DNA from 2 places in the Caloranaerobacter ferrireducens genome. Region 1 is predicted to be linked to the other one. Evidence: a T-box and tRNA genes for the amino acid it is inferred to sense, from the RefSeq annotation. Region 1 holds a T-box; the other holds one or more tRNA genes.
What was found. The T-box of region 1 lies ahead of leuS (leucine--tRNA ligase). A T-box ahead of a tRNA ligase gene usually reads a tRNA of that ligase, here a tRNA-Leu.
Positions count from the first base shown of each region.

Region 2: it has a tRNA-Leu gene. The T-box ahead of leuS (leucine--tRNA ligase) is inferred to sense a tRNA for this amino acid. The anticodon was not compared.

Region 1 is NZ_MDJR01000001.1:462,683-470,723, forward strand. It holds gene obgE (GTPase ObgE) at 1-11, shown strand, start outside; gene BFN48_RS02240 (hypothetical protein) at 36-218, shown strand; gene yhbY (ribosome assembly RNA-binding protein YhbY) at 230-520, shown strand; gene BFN48_RS12325 (hypothetical protein) at 578-754, shown strand; gene BFN48_RS02250 (hypothetical protein) at 795-995, shown strand; gene BFN48_RS12555 (S-layer homology domain-containing protein) at 1,081-1,785, shown strand; gene BFN48_RS02260 (hypothetical protein) at 1,785-2,099, shown strand; gene nadD (nicotinate-nucleotide adenylyltransferase) at 2,315-2,989, shown strand; gene yqeK (bis(5'-nucleosyl)-tetraphosphatase (symmetrical) YqeK) at 3,048-3,584, shown strand; gene rsfS (ribosome silencing factor) at 3,624-3,977, shown strand; T-box leader at 4,008-4,187, shown strand; gene leuS (leucine--tRNA ligase) at 4,379-6,853, shown strand; gene BFN48_RS02285 (RidA family protein) at 6,895-7,275, shown strand; gene BFN48_RS02290 (D-alanyl-D-alanine carboxypeptidase family protein) at 7,312-8,041, opposite strand, start outside.
Region 2 is NZ_MDJR01000002.1:43,395-51,435, reverse strand. It holds gene clpP (ATP-dependent Clp endopeptidase proteolytic subunit ClpP) at 1-408, opposite strand, end outside; gene tig (trigger factor) at 433-1,719, opposite strand; tRNA gene BFN48_RS04910 (tRNA-Leu) at 2,104-2,187, opposite strand; gene BFN48_RS04905 (NupC/NupG family nucleoside CNT transporter) at 2,532-3,815, shown strand; gene BFN48_RS04900 (ATP-dependent helicase) at 4,014-6,098, shown strand; gene BFN48_RS04895 (ABC transporter ATP-binding protein) at 6,123-7,088, opposite strand; gene BFN48_RS04890 (ABC transporter ATP-binding protein) at 7,088-8,041, opposite strand, start outside.

The DNA.
Region 1 (8,041 bases):
TTTTTGATTAAAGAGATGGAGGGGCAATAGAATAAATGGAGTGTTTTAACTGTGGAAATTGTAAGTTAAACGAATCAACATATTATTGTATAGCAAAAGGAGAAATAGTAATCAATTCTAATTACAAACCACAAGAGAAAGTTAGAAGTGGCTGGAAAAAAGGTAACAAAGATTATGAAATTCATAGAAGAAAGTCAAAGAAGGAAATAGAAGTATAAGGAGTGGTTTGGTGCTTACAGGCAGACAAAGAAGTTATTTAAAAAGTATAGCAAATGGTTTAGACCCAATTATTCAAATAGGTAAAAATGGTATATCTGAAAATTTAATAAAACAAATAGATGATGCTTTAGAAGCTAGAGAAATTATTAAAGTTAAAATTTTAAATAATAGTTTATTAGAAACAAAAGAGACAGCTAATGAAATTGCGAGATTAACTAATTCAGAGTTTGTACAGAGTATAGGAAATAAGTTCGTTTTATATAGAGAATCTAAAGAAAACAAAAAAATTGAGCTTCCATAAATATGAATAAATATATATAACCCTGGATAAAATATTGAAAAAACGGGAGGGTTATATATGGATAATAGAATGGATAAGAAAAATTACGTAAAGAAAAATACTGTTGCAGATAATGCAATAAAGGAAGCTCAAAATATTACAGGTGTTGTTGTAGGCGAGTTCCCAAATACACCTGGATTAATAAGTAAAAATATAGGAAACATGAATGACAGTGGAAAAGGGAGATTGGAATAATAAGCCAATCTCTTTGCTTTTTTATGAAAGGAGTGATAATATGGAAAAAAGAAATTTAAAACAATTAGAAAGGTTATTTGATAGTGGCTTCAAGTGTATAAAATATGAAGATGGAGAAAATGGCGAATTTAAGGCATATTTTAAGAATTTTGAAACGGAAAAAATAGATACAATAATTTCTAACGATAAAAATGAAATAACGAAGATGAAAGAGTTAATTGATGAAAATAGCTTGTATTAAAAAGGTACCTTTAATATGGTACCTTTTTTTTGTTTTTGAATAAGATATATTGAGAAGATATCATAAAAAGTTTAAAGGTGATGGTATGAGGAGATTTAAACAATATACTATAGAGCAAATTGAAATATTTTTAGATAAATATGAATTCAAAAGACAAATTTATGAAATACATTTTCATCATACGTGGAAACCAACTAAGAAAGATTATTTACAGGCGGAAGATAAAGAAAAGATTATTTTAGGCATGTGGAAATATCATACTGAGGTAAGAAGATTTACAGATATAGCACAACATTTTACTGTAGCACCAGATGGAACAATATGGGATGGAAGAGATTTGGAGAAAAGTCCTGCATCAATATATGGCAGAAATAATGGTGCAATATCTATTGAACATATTGGTAATTTTGATGAAGAGAAATTGGAAGGTATACAGTTAGAAGCAAGTATTAGACTAATTGCTGCAATAATTAAAAATATAAAAAATAAACAGGGTAGAGTACCAACTTTGGTATTTCATAGAGAATATAGTGATAAAACATGTCCAGGGCTTTTAGTTGATAAGGGCGAAATACTAAAACTTGTTAATGAAAGGTTGAAGTATTATGATATGCCATTTAAGGATGTAACTCCTGATATGTGGTCATATGAATATATTAAAAGGGCAGCAGAATTAGGCTTAATTAAAGGTGATGGTGAAGGTAATTTTAAACCTAAGGACTACTTGACTAGAGAACAAGGTGTAGCATTAATTATGAGATTATATGATTTGTTAAAGGGGGAAGATTAATGGAAACACTAATAATAATTGTAATAACATTTATAGCTGGAATTGCAGTTGCTAAGTTAATACCTTATATAAAAGATTTTAGAGTTACTTCTGAAGAAAAGGCAAAAGTACAAGAAATATTGATTGATACTGCTAAAAACATATTAGAAGTTGCTAATACAAAAGATAAAGAACAGCTTATATTGGCTATAACAAATATAACATATAGAGAACTTGAAAAAGAAAATATAAAAGGTTTTACTAAGAAAGATATTGAACTTATGGCTAGGATTATAGTAGATAAATTAGAAGCTTTATTTAAAACTAGGAATTAATATTCCTAGTTTTTGTTTATAATCCATAGGAAATTATACTCCTTATTAAACTGTAGATAAATTTATATATAATTTCCGTTTATGGATTTCAACAAAATTTTCCTTGATTTATTTAGATCAAAGATTTAGTTCAATAATTGCAATAAGAAATATTTGACTTATGTGTTTATTTAAAATAATATATAATATCATAACTTAAATAAGAGGTGTAACAAATGAATATTGATACACTTATTGAGTTAGCGCTTAAAAAAGAGAATAAAGGAAAAAGCATAGAATGTAAAAATCTTAAGAGAATTGGAATAATGGGAGGAACTTTTGATCCAATACATATAGGTCATTTAGTTATAGCAGAAGAAATTAGAAATGAGTTTAAATTAGATAAAGTGATTTTTATACCTGCAGGAAATCCTCCTCATAAAGATAATAAAAAAATAACTTCAGCTAGACACAGATATATAATGACGTTATTAGCTACACTTTCAAATCCTTATTTTGAAGTATCTACTATAGAAATAGAAAAGAAAGAAACTACATATACTATCGACACTATCAAAACATTAAGGAAAATATGCAATAATGTAGAGTTATACTTTATAACTGGAGCAGATTCTATTTTTGAACTTCATACTTGGAAAAATGTTGGTGAATTATTAAAGCTATGCAATTTTATAGCAGCAACTAGACCAGGATTTGAAATGGTTAAGCTTGAGAGGAAAATACAAGAAATAAAAAATGAATATGGTGTAAGTATTCATACTACGATGGTGACAGCTTTGCAAATATCATCTACTGAAATAAGGGCTAGAATAAGAGAAGGTAGAACTATTAAATATCTTTTGCCAGAAACGGTAGAGAAATATATTTATAAAAATAATTTGTATAGGTAAATAACTACAGGAGGGATGTATTATAATACACGAAATAAAGAAAAAGCTAAAATCCTATATTAATGAAGAAAGATTTATACATTCTATCGGGGTTATGGAAACAGCAGAAAAACTTGCTGATGTTTATGGATGTGATAAAAACAAAGCACGACTTGCTGGTTTGATTCATGATTGTGGGAAACTTAAGAATGATAGAGAATTATTGAAAATGGCATTTGAATTTGGTATAATTCTTGATGATGTCAAAGATGTTAATATTGCTTTACTTCATGCTCCTCTAGGTGCAGAAATAGCAAAAAATGAATTTGGGATTAAGGATTTGGAAATATTAAATGCAATAAGGTATCATACTACAGGTAAAGAAAATATGAGTCTATTAGAAAAAATTATTTATATAGCAGATTACATTGAACCTAATAGAGATTTTCCATCAGTAGAGGTATTGAGAGAATTAGCTTTTCTAGATTTAGATAAAGCAGTACTAATGGCAATGGATAATACGATAAAATATGTTGTAGATAATGGATGGATATTAGATATTGAAACTATAAAGGCAAGAAATTTTCTACTTAAGAAAATCCAAAGAGAAAGTTAATAAAATACATAGATTATAACAGCTAGGAGGTTTGAGGTAGTGACAAATATAGATAATAGAATATCAGTAATTTTAGAAGCCGCAGACAACAAAAAAGCTTTTGATATTAAACTTTTAGATATATCAAATATAACAACAATAGCAGATTATTTTATATTTGCAAGTGGTAATAATGAAAGACAGGTTATAGCGATAGCGGACGAAATTGAAGATAAAATGTATCAATTAGGATACGATGTAATCAGTAAAGAAGGGTATAGAGAGGGTAGATGGATACTACTTGATTTTGGCGATATAGTAGTGCATGTTTTTCATAAAGAAGACAGAGAATTTTATAATTTAGATAGATTGTGGATAGATGCTAAAGAAATAGATATTGACAATATAATCTAAATTTATCTATAATAGAGTAAATAGAATAAGGATTAAATAAAGAGTAGTAGGTAAATTAGGTTATTTCAGAGAGCCAGTGGTTGGTGTGAACTGGTATAACCGTTTACTGAACTTGCTTTATGTGAAAATGGTTGGTCTCCGTTATAGGACCTATGAGTGGGCTTACAAGCCAATTAGGGTGGTACCGCGGGATAACTTCTCGTCCCTAAGCAATTAGGGATTAGAAGTTTTTTTATTATATTATATAGTTTGTTATATAGGTATAGGTGTTAACTAGTAGCCTATAAGCTAAAAGTCATTAGCTGTCAGCAATTTTAGAATAAAAATTTTCAATAGTTTAAATAATAAAGGGTTAATTTGTTTCTTATTGTAGAAAAGAACAATAATGAAGGAGGGGTATGATGGCTTACAATTTTAGTAAAATCGAGAAAAAATGGCAAGAAATATGGGAAAGTAATAATGCTTTTAAAGCTAGTGAAGATGAAGCTCAAAAATACTATGTACTAGAAATGTTTCCTTATCCATCTGGTAAAATACATATGGGCCATGTACGCAACTATTCAATAGGTGATGTATTTGCAAGATTTAAGAGAATGAGAGGGTTTAACGTATTACATCCTATGGGTTGGGATGCGTTTGGTCTACCTGCTGAAAATGCGGCTATAAAACATGGTATACATCCTAACAAGTGGACATTAGAAAATATTGATGAAATGAAAAAACAACTAAAGAGATTAGGTCTTAGCTATGACTGGAATAGAGAAGTAACTACTTGTTTACCAGATTATTACAAATGGACACAGTGGTTCTTTATACAATTATATAAAAGAGGATTAGCTTATAAGAAAAAATCAGCTGTAAATTGGTGTCCTTCTTGTGAAACTGTATTGGCTAATGAACAGGTTGTTAACGGAGCTTGTGAAAGATGTGATACACCTGTTGGAAAAAAAGAATTAGAACAATGGTATTTTAAAATTACAGATTATGCAGAAAGATTACTTGAAGATATAAAAGAGCTTGATGGTTGGCCTGAGAAAGTTAAAATAATGCAGAAAAATTGGATTGGCAAGAGTGAAGGTGCTGAAATAGACTTTGAAATTAAAGATTTTGATAAAAAATTAAAGGTCTTCACTACTAGACCAGATACAATCTATGGCGTAACTTATATGGTAATGGCACCAGAACATCCATATATAAATGAATTAGTAAAAGGTACAGATTACGAAGAAGAAGTACTTGAATTCAAAAAGAAAATGGAATATATATCAGAAATTGACAGAACTTCAACAACTGCAGAAAAAGAAGGAGTTTTTATAGGAAGATACGCTGTAAATCCTGTTACTAAAGAAGAAATACCTATTTATATTGCCAATTATGTATTAATAGACTATGGAACTGGTGCTATTATGGCCGTACCAGGTCATGACCAAAGAGACTTTGAATTTGCTAAGAAATATAACATACCAATTAGACCTGTAATAAAACCAGTTGATGGAGATTTTGATGAGGATGATTTAAAAGAAGCATATACTGGCGAAGGTGTAATGATAAATTCTGATAAATTCAATGGTCTAGATAATAAAACTGCTAAAACCGAAATAACAAAATATATTGAAGAATTAGAAGTTGGAAAAGCTACTATAAATTACAGGCTTAGAGACTGGTTAATTTCAAGACAGAGATATTGGGGTACTCCAATACCTATAATATATTGTGATGACTGTGGGATAGTACCTGTTTCAGATGCTGATCTTCCAGTAAAGTTGCCAACAGATGTAGAATTTACAGGCAAAGGACAGTCGCCTTTAACTACAAGCAAGGAGTTTATGTACACTACTTGTCCGAAGTGTGGTAAAAAAGCAAGAAGAGAAACCGATACTATGGATACCTTTGTTGATTCATCATGGTATTTCTTAAGATATACTGATCCAAAGAATGAAAATGAACCATTCAATAAAGATAAAGCGAATTATTGGATGAAAGTAGATCAGTATATAGGTGGAGTAGAACATGCTATATTACACCTTCTATATTCTAGATTCTTTGTTAAGGTATTATATGACATGGGACTTTCACCTGTAAATGAACCTTTTAAAAATCTACTTACACAAGGTATGGTGCTTAAAGATGGGGCAAAAATGTCTAAATCTAAAGGCAATGTAGTAAGTCCAGAAGAAATAATTTCTAATTATGGTGCTGATACAGCAAGATTATTTGTATTATTTGCAGCTCCACCTGAAAGAGATTTAGAGTGGAGTGACCAAGGAGTAGAAGGATGTTATAGATTCTTAAACAGAGTATATAGGTTAGTAGAAGAGCTAAAAGAAGTATATAATAATAAGTGCGAAATTAATATTGATCAATTAAGTAAAGCTGATAAGAATTTAAGATATGTTTTACATTCTACAATTCAGAAGGTAACTATTGATGTAGAAGATAGATTTAACTTCAATACAGCTATAAGTAGCATTATGGAACTTGTTAATGAAATATATAAATATAAGGATAATGCAGAATCCAATGACTATAAGAATGCTATCCTAGCAGAAGCGATTGATAATTTAATATTATTACTAGCGCCTTTTGCTCCACATCTAGCTGAAGAACTTTGGAATTTAGTTGGCAATGAAGGAAGCGTACATCAACAAAAATGGCCTGAGTATGATGAAAAAGCTATAGTTAAAGATCAAATAACAGTAGTAATTCAAGTGAACGGAAAAGTGAGAGATAAAATCGAAGTTGATGCTAATATTGATAAGGAAAGCTTAGAAAAATTAGCATTAAATAGCGAAAGAGTTAAGAACTTTATAGAAGGTAAAGAAGTTAAAAAAGTTATAGTTGTACCTAAAAAATTAGTTAATATAGTTGCAAAATAACAAAATGGATTATAAAAAAACAATAAAGAGGAGGAGAGAAAATGGATAAAAAAGTAATTTCAACAGATAAGGCACCAAAAGCTATTGGACCATATTCTCAAGGAATAGTAGCAGGTAATATGATTTTTACATCAGGTCAATTAGCTATTAATCCAGAAACAGGTGAGCTTGTACAGGATGATATTCAGAAAGAAACTAGGCAAGCTTTAGAAAATTTAAAGGCTGTACTTAAAGAAGGTGGCGCAACTTTAAATGATGTAGTTAAAGTTACTCTATATATTAAAGATATGAATCAATTTAGTAAAATAAATGAAGTATATGAAGAGTATTTCTGTGAAAATAAACCAGCAAGATCTTGTATTGAAGTTGCTAGACTACCTAAGGATGGAAATGTTGAAGTTGAAGCAATTGCAATAATTTAATACAAAAAATATTAGAAGCTGCGTATTAAGCAGCTTCTAATATTTATAACGGTTACTATAGCTAAAAGTAATCTCTCTTCTTAATCTTCTTCTTTTTGCTCTCTTATATCTTTTATAACCAATAAATATTCTCCATATTATAAACATTACAATAAACCAAAACCACCATTTTTTAAATAATGATTTCCCATCTGTTGTTTCAACAACTCTTATAATTCCTTTTTGATTTATTTCCATTGCAGATACAATATTGGCAGCTGCAATTACTTCACCATCCAATTTATATTCTACCCTTCCAATTACTTGGTCTTTTGTAATTGGAGCAGTAATTTTATCAGGTAAAATTATATCTTTTACTATATCATTTTCTCTTCCTTTAGGAATTATAGAAAAAACAGATTTATTTATTATACCAGTAACAAAAGGCTTGTCCCCTTTTATAACATCAATATTTTTTATAAATTCATTTTTGAAAGATAATTGTTTTGTAGTAAAGTTATCAAAACCATAATTCAAAAGCTTATGTGTATCTACATAAACATTAGTTCCTACTGCATGAAGGACTACACTGATTAATCTTAAATTCCCTCTTTTTGCTGTTGCAACGAGGCATTGTTGTGCTACATATGTGTATCCTGTTTTAATCCCATCCGCTCCGTCATATTTTATATTTACTGTTTTACCATCTACAACTATTTTATTACCAGAGCCTGTTCCATATAGTAGTCTGTTAGCTGACTTCAAATATCTAGGCTCATCTTTTTTA
Region 2 (8,041 bases), on a different contig from region 1:
GATATCTTCAGCCTGACCTCTAGTTCCTCCTAAAGGCTGATGTATCATAACTTCAGCATTAGGAAGCGCAAATCTCTTACCTTTAGCTCCAGCTGCAAGTAAGAATGCTCCCATGCTAGCTGCCATTCCTATACATATTGTTGAAACATCAGGCTTAATATACTGCATTGTATCATAAATTGCAAAACCTGCAGTTATAGAACCTCCTGGACTATTTATATAAAGTTGAATATCTTTATCAGGGTCCTCTGCTTCTAAGAATAACAACTGAGCTACTACTAAGCTCGCAGTTGTATCATTGATTTCATCAGTTATGAAAATAATTCTTTCTTTTAATAGTCTGGAATAAATATCGTATGATCTTTCACCTCTATTAGTCTGCTCAACAACAACTGGCACTAATGCCATAGATTATCCCTCCTGGTCAAAAGTTTACTGGAATTTAGCATTTTCTACTAAAAACTCAGCTGTTTTCCTTTTAATTATACCCTCTTTAATGTATTCTAACTCTTCTTCTCTTATGTTTTTCTTAAATTTCTCAAAATCTTGTCCGTATTGTGCAGCAATTTTCTTTAATTCTTCATCTAAATCTTCTTCAGTCTCTTTTATGTTTTCTTTCTTAGCTATTGCTTCTAAAACTAATTCTGTTTTTACTGTCTTTTCAGCTTCTGGTCTAAATTTTTCCTTTAAATCTTCTATCTTAGTATTTGTTAATTCTAAGTATTTATTTAAGTCTAATCCTTGATATCTTAAAGTAAACTCAAAATTTCTTACTTGATAATCTACTTCATTTTCAATCATTACTTCTGGTATATCTACTTCTGCTGCTTCTACAACTTTTTCTATTACCTTATTTTCTTTTTCAGCTTTTTCTCTATCTTTAGCTTGCTTTTCTAATCTTTTCTTAATATCTTCCTTTAATTCATCTAAAGTATCAAATTCACTAACATCTTTTGCAAATTCATCATCTAATTCAGGTAAATCTTTTTCTTTAATCTCATGTATTTTTATTTTGAATGTAGCGTCTTTACCAGCAAGGTTTTCTGCATGATATTCTTCTGGGAATTTAACATTTATTTCGAATTCTTCATCTTTATTCTTGCCAATTAATTGCTCTTCGAAACCAGGTATAAATCTGCCTGAACCAATTTCTAATATCTGATTATATGCTGTACCACCTTCAAATTTCTCTCCATCTACATATCCTTCATAATCAATTGTTAATATATCTCCTTCTTTTGCTGGTCTATCTGTTACTTCTACTAATCTAGCATTTCTTTCTTGCATTGATTTTAATTCATCTTCAACATCTTTTTCTGTAACATTATACTCTATCTTTTCGATTTCTATACCTTTATAGTCACCTAACTTAACTTCTGGCTTAACTATAACTTCTGCTGTAAATACTACAGGCTTACCTTTTTCAATTTGCTCTACGTCGATTACTGGTCTGTCTACTGGCTCTAAGTTGTGCTCTTTTATTGCTTCATTATATGCTTCAGGAAAAACAATGTTTATAGCGTCTTCATAAAATATTCCTTCTCCGTATCTCGCTTCTATAATTCTTCTTGGAGCTTTACCTTTTCTAAATCCTGGTATATTGAACTTATGTCTGTTCTTTAAATATGCTTTTTGAACTCCCTCTTCAAATTTCTTTTCATCAACTTCAATTTTCAAAGTTACATTATAATTTTCTTTTTTAATGATTTCTGAATTCATTTTCGCTCCTCCTCGTTTCTTTTAGTTGTTTAATATTTTTATGTAGTTTTCATTTTCTGTCTTCAATTAGTAATTATCGCCTTTTGATGCCATTTTTATAATCCATAGGAAATTATACTCCTTATTAATATTGTAGATAATTTTAAATATAATTTCCGTAATGGATTTCAACAGAATCTTCCTTACAATATTTGCTTAAATCGAAGATTTTGTTCTATTTACTGTACAAAAAACAATAAACTTATTTAATTGCAGTCTTGAACCACTATATTATATCATAAAAATTTTTTCAATGTCTATTATTGTCTTATTTTGTATAAAATACTTTTTTGAAAATACGAAAAAAACCAATGGTTCACCCATTGGCTTTTTACTTTATGTCAGTGGTGCGGGTGGAGGGACTCGAACCCCCACGCCGAAGGCACTAGATCCTAAGTCTAGCGCGTCTGCCAATTCCGCCACACCCGCGTAATCCATAAGCGTTTTGCCGACAAAAATAATTATACATATTATTATATGCGTTGTCAATAGTTTTTTCACTATTTAACTATTCGATGTTCGTCATTCGTTGTTCGATATTCAAAAAACAAAAAATGAATAGCCAGATAATTTTACATTTTCAATTTTACATTCTTCCACATCTAGTACCAAGTACTCAGTACCTAATCCCTATTTCCATAAATTACTTATTCCCTTTAGTAAAAACGTTTGCTATAATAATGTTTGTCGCTATTTTTAGTCTTTAATTTTAATTAAAAATTTTTATATATTTTAAAATTTTTTCTTTGCAAACCTATTAGGGTTATGCTATAATGGGAAAGCGTTTCTTGTTTTCTGGAAAATCAAAAGATAAAAAAATTAGAAAGGAGATACAAATGGAAAAATTAATAAGTTTTTTAGGTGTTTTCGTAATGATATTTATTGCTTACTTATTATCTGAGAACAAGAAAAAGATCAATTGGAGACTTGTAGTAATAGGTACTTCTATGCAACTTATCTTTGCACTTTTAGTTCTAAAGTGGACGCCTGGTCAAGTTGCTTTTACATTCTTAAGTGATTTAGTAACAAAATTACTTGATTTCACAAAAGAAGGAACTGCTTTCCTATTCGGTAATTTACTAAATGTAGAAAGCTTTGGATTCATATTTGCTTTACAAATATTACCTACAATAATATTCTTCTCATCACTTATGACTATTTTATATCACTTAGGCGTAATGCAAGTTGTGGTATCATTCTTAGCTAAAGTAATGCTTAAATTAATGGGTACAAGTGGTGCTGAATCTTTATCAGCAGCAGCAAATATATTTGTTGGACAAACAGAAGCTCCTCTTGTAATCAAGCCATATATCAAATCAATGACTAAGTCAGAGTTATTAACAGTTATGACAGGTGGTATGGCTACTGTTGCAGGTGGAGTTATGGCTGGATACGTTTCAATGGGTGTTGATGCAGGTCACTTAATAGCTGCTAGTATAATGTCTGCACCTGCCAGTCTTGTTATCGCTAAAATAATGATTCCAGAAACAGAAACGCCAGTAACTAAAGGAAAAGTTGATGTTAAATTAGAAGAATTAGATGCAAATGTTATAGACGCTGCTGCAAGAGGTGCTAGCGAAGGTTTATCATTAGCTTTAAATGTTGGAGCTATGTTACTTGCTTTTATAGCTATGGTTGCTTTATTAAACTCATTATTAAGCTGGTTTGGTGGTATAATAGGTCTTGATTTCTTAAGCTTAGAATGGATACTAGGTAGATTATTTGCTCCATTAGCATTCATCATGGGTGTACCTATGAGCGATGTAATTCAAGCAGGTAATCTATTAGGCCAAAAAATCGTTATAAACGAGTTCTTTGCTTACGCAAATCTATCAACTTTAATTAAAGATGGTGTATTAAGCCAAAGAACAATTATCATTTTAACTTACGCTCTTTGTGGTTTTGCTAACTTCAGTTCAATCGGAATTCAAATTGGTGGTATCGGTGGATTAGCACCTGAAAGACGTTCTGATATAGCTAAGTTAGGTATTAAAGCTTTAATAGGTGGTTCACTTGCTGCATTCATGACAGCTACAATTGCAGGTATATTAATCTAATATAGTATGTAAAGCCCTGGTTATCCAGGGCTTTATTTATTGTTTCCTATTTCTAATTTTACATTTTCAATTTTAAATTTTCTCTCTGTCCCCTGTCCCCTATCCTCTAATTCTAGTACTAAGTACCAAGCACCTAGTACCTAAATTATAAAATATGTTAAAATATGAAAGGTAATCTTATTTAAGGAGGAACTTCTGTTGCAAAATAGATTTTTTCAGCTTCTTGATAAAAAATTTGGAATATGTCTTACTAAGCAGCAAAAGGAAGCTGTTTTACATAAAGAAGGACCAGCAATCGTTCTAGCTGTTCCCGGTGCAGGTAAAACCACAGTCCTTATATGCAGAACTGCTAACTTAATATTAAATCATAGAGTTAATCCAAACAATATTCTAACAATTACATTCAGTAAAGCTGCTGCTTTAGATATGAAAAACAGATTTATATCAACTTTTGGCAACATATCAAATATAAAGCCTAATTTTTCTACTATACACAGCTTCTCTTATTCAGTTATAAGATATTTTTCAAAAATAAAAGGGATAAAATATGAACTTTTAGAAGGTAATGATTCTAAAATAAATAAAAGTTTATTATTGAAAGAAATCTACTATAAAATTAATAAAATACAAATTAATGAAGAAAAACTAGAAGATTTGATAAACACTATAAGCTATATAAAAAATATGATGATTAAACCAGAAGACATTAACAGTTTCAATAATTTTGGTATAAAAAATCTATACAATATATTTATAGAGTATGAAAACTATAAAAAAAGGGCAGGCTTTATCGATTTTGACGACATGCTTACCCTTTCTCTAAATATATTAGAAAATAACCCAGTTATTTTAGCACAATGCAGAAAAAGATATCCTTATATACAAGTAGATGAAGGACAAGATACATCAAAAATTCAAAACAGATTAATCAAACTACTTGCATATCCTAGAAATAATTTATTTGTAGTGGCTGATGATGACCAGTCTATTTATGGATTTAGAGGGGCTACACCTCATGAACTATTAAATTTTAAAAATATAGATTATCCTGATGCTAAAATGTTCTTTATGGAAGAAAACTTTCGTTCAACTAAAACTATCGTAGATATTAGTAATAAGTTTATACAATTAAATAAAATTAGATTTGAAAAAAACTTATATACAAGAAATGAAGAAAACGAACCAATAAAAATTATTAAATTAAATGATGAGTTTGACCAAATAGAATATATCATCAGGCAATTAAAAAAAATCGAGGATTTATCTACTACTGCTATACTTTTTAGAAACAATATATCTTCGGTAGGCTTAATAGACAAACTCGAAAGAAATAATATTTCGTTCTATATAAAGGATACAAAGAAATTATATGTGTTTAAACATTGGGTTTGTCAGGACATAATCTCTTTCTTGAAGCTTTCTTTAGACAATACTGATATAAACTCTTTCCAAAAAATCTACTATAAAATGAATGGTTATATTACTAAGAAAAGTGTTGAATATATAAAATCAACAAAGCCAAATGAAAACATTTTTGAAAGTTTAATAAATCTGCCAGAATTAAAAAACTTTCAAAAAAGAAATTACGTCAGATTGAAATCTGACTTCAAATACTTATCGAAACTAAAGGCTTATGATGCAATATCTTTTATAGAAAATGAACTGGAATATAGAGAATTTCTTATAAGTAATTCAAGAAAATATGGTAATTCATTCGAATATTCAAACGCTATAATATCAATATTAAAAATAATTGCAAAAGAAACTAATTCTATTAGCGAATTTTTAGCAAGACTAGATAGCCTAGCTGAAATGTTAGAGCATGCAAAATTTAATAGAAACAATGCAGTAACCCTTTCAACTATACATTCAGCTAAAGGATTAGAGTTTGAAAACGTATATATTATAGATCTAATAGATGGTGAATTCCCTTCGTCTAGCAGTATTGAAGCATTAGAATCGAATGTTATTAAGCCTTTCGAAGAAGAACGCAGACTATTTTATGTAGGAATCACTAGAGCCAAAAGAGATCTTAATTTGATAACTATAAACTTCAAAAATGGAGAAAGAGTACTTCCCTCAAGGTTTGTTCAGGAAATAGAAGTTATAGGGAGACCATTAAGACATGATTATAAAGTTGGTGCTACTGTAGAACATAAAAAATTTGGTAAAGGAATTATAAAATTTATAGATGATGAAAATATTATAATAGATTTTGAAAAAGCAGGAACAAAACAGTTATCTACAAGAATTTGTGTAGAAAGGAACTTACTAAAAACATAAAGCGGCATTTGCCGCTTTATGTTTTTAGATATTATTTATTTCTTTTACATAATGACATGCAACAAAATGTTCATTGCCTATATCTACTAATTTAGGCTCTTCATTGAAACACTTGTCCTTAGCATAAGGACATCTCTTTGCAAATCTACATCCTGGTGGAGGATTGATTGGTGAAGATACTTCTCCTTTAAGAATGATTCTTTCTCTTTTCTTCTTAATACTTGGTACTGGTATAGCAGATAATAAAGCTTTAGTATATGGGTGATATGGTCTATCAAATAATTCCTTACATTCTGCCTTCTCAACTAGCTTACCTAAATACATAACTGCAATATCATCAGAGAAATGTTTAACTACTGATAAGTCATGAGTTATGAACATATAAGTAAGCCCAAGCTCATCTTGTAAATCTTGCATTAGATTTAAAACCTGTGCTTGTATTGAAACGTCTAATGCTGAAACTGGCTCGTCACAAACTATGAATTTAGGATTTAACGCTAACGCTCTTGCTATACCAATTCTTTGTCTTCTACCACCATCTAATTCGTGTGGATATGCATTAACTAGTCTTTCTGCAAGACCAACTGTTTCCATTAACTTTGAAACTTTCTTATCTAATTCAGCTCTGTTTTTAGTAATTTTGTGTATAATAAGCGGTTCTGCTATTATTTCACTTACTGTCATCCTTGGGTTAAGTGATGCAAATGGGTCTTGGAAGATAATTTGCATCTCTTCTCTTAGTTTTCTAAGCTGTTTTTTATTGAAATTTCTTATATTTTGACCTTCAAATAATATTTCACCGTCTGTAGCTTCTAATAGTCTTAAAACTAATCTACCTGTTGTAGACTTACCACAACCAGACTCTCCAACTACTCCAAGAGTCTTTCCTCTTTCTATATAGAAATTAACGCCATCTACAGCGTGTAATAATCCTTTAGGAGTCTTAAAGTATTTCTTAAGATTCTTAACCTCTAAAATTCTATCTGCCATTATTTCACCTCCTCAACATCTACTAATCCCTCGTATATCAAACATTTAACCTTGTGTCCATTTTCAATCTCTGTAACCTTTGGTTCTTGCTTTGCACAAATATCTTTTGCATAAGGACATCTTGGATGGAATTTACATCCTGATGGAAGATTTGTTGGGTCTGGCATTAATCCTTTTATTGGTTTTAATCTATCTACTTCTTCGTCTAATTTTGGAATTGAACCGAATAATCCAAGTGTATAAGGATGTTTTGGATTTTCAAATAATTGCTCTAATGAAGCTGTTTCAACTATTTCCCCTGCATACATAATAGCTACTTTATCACAAACCTCTGCAACAACTCCAAGGTCATGTGTTATTAGTATCATTGCTGTATGGAATTCATTTTTCAAATTGTTCATTAAATCTAATACTTGAGCTTGAATAGTAACGTCAAGAGCTGTTGTAGGCTCATCCGCTATTAGTAATTGTGGATTACAAGCTAATGCGATAGCTATAATAACCCTTTGTTTCATACCACCTGAGAATTGATGTGGATAATCATTAAGTCTAGCTTTCGGTATTCCAACTAGCTCAAGCATTTCTCCTGCTTTTTCCATTGCTTCTTGTTTTGAAACATTCTGATGTATTTCAATAACCTCAGCTATCTGCTCTCCAACTGTCATTACTGGGTTTAAAGATGTCATTGGGTCTTGGAATATCATTGATATTTTGTTACCTCTGATATTTCTCATTTCTTCTTCTGAAATTTTTAGTAAATCACGACCCTCAAACTCTATTACACCATCTAGTATTTTTCCAGGAGGATTTGGAACTAATCTCATTATACCTAAAGCAGTAGTAGTTTTACCTGCTCCTGTTTCACCAACTAAGCCTAATGTTTCACCTTTATTAAGCTTTATATCTATACCGTTAACAGCTCTAACTGTTCCATCATCAGTTATATAATGTAT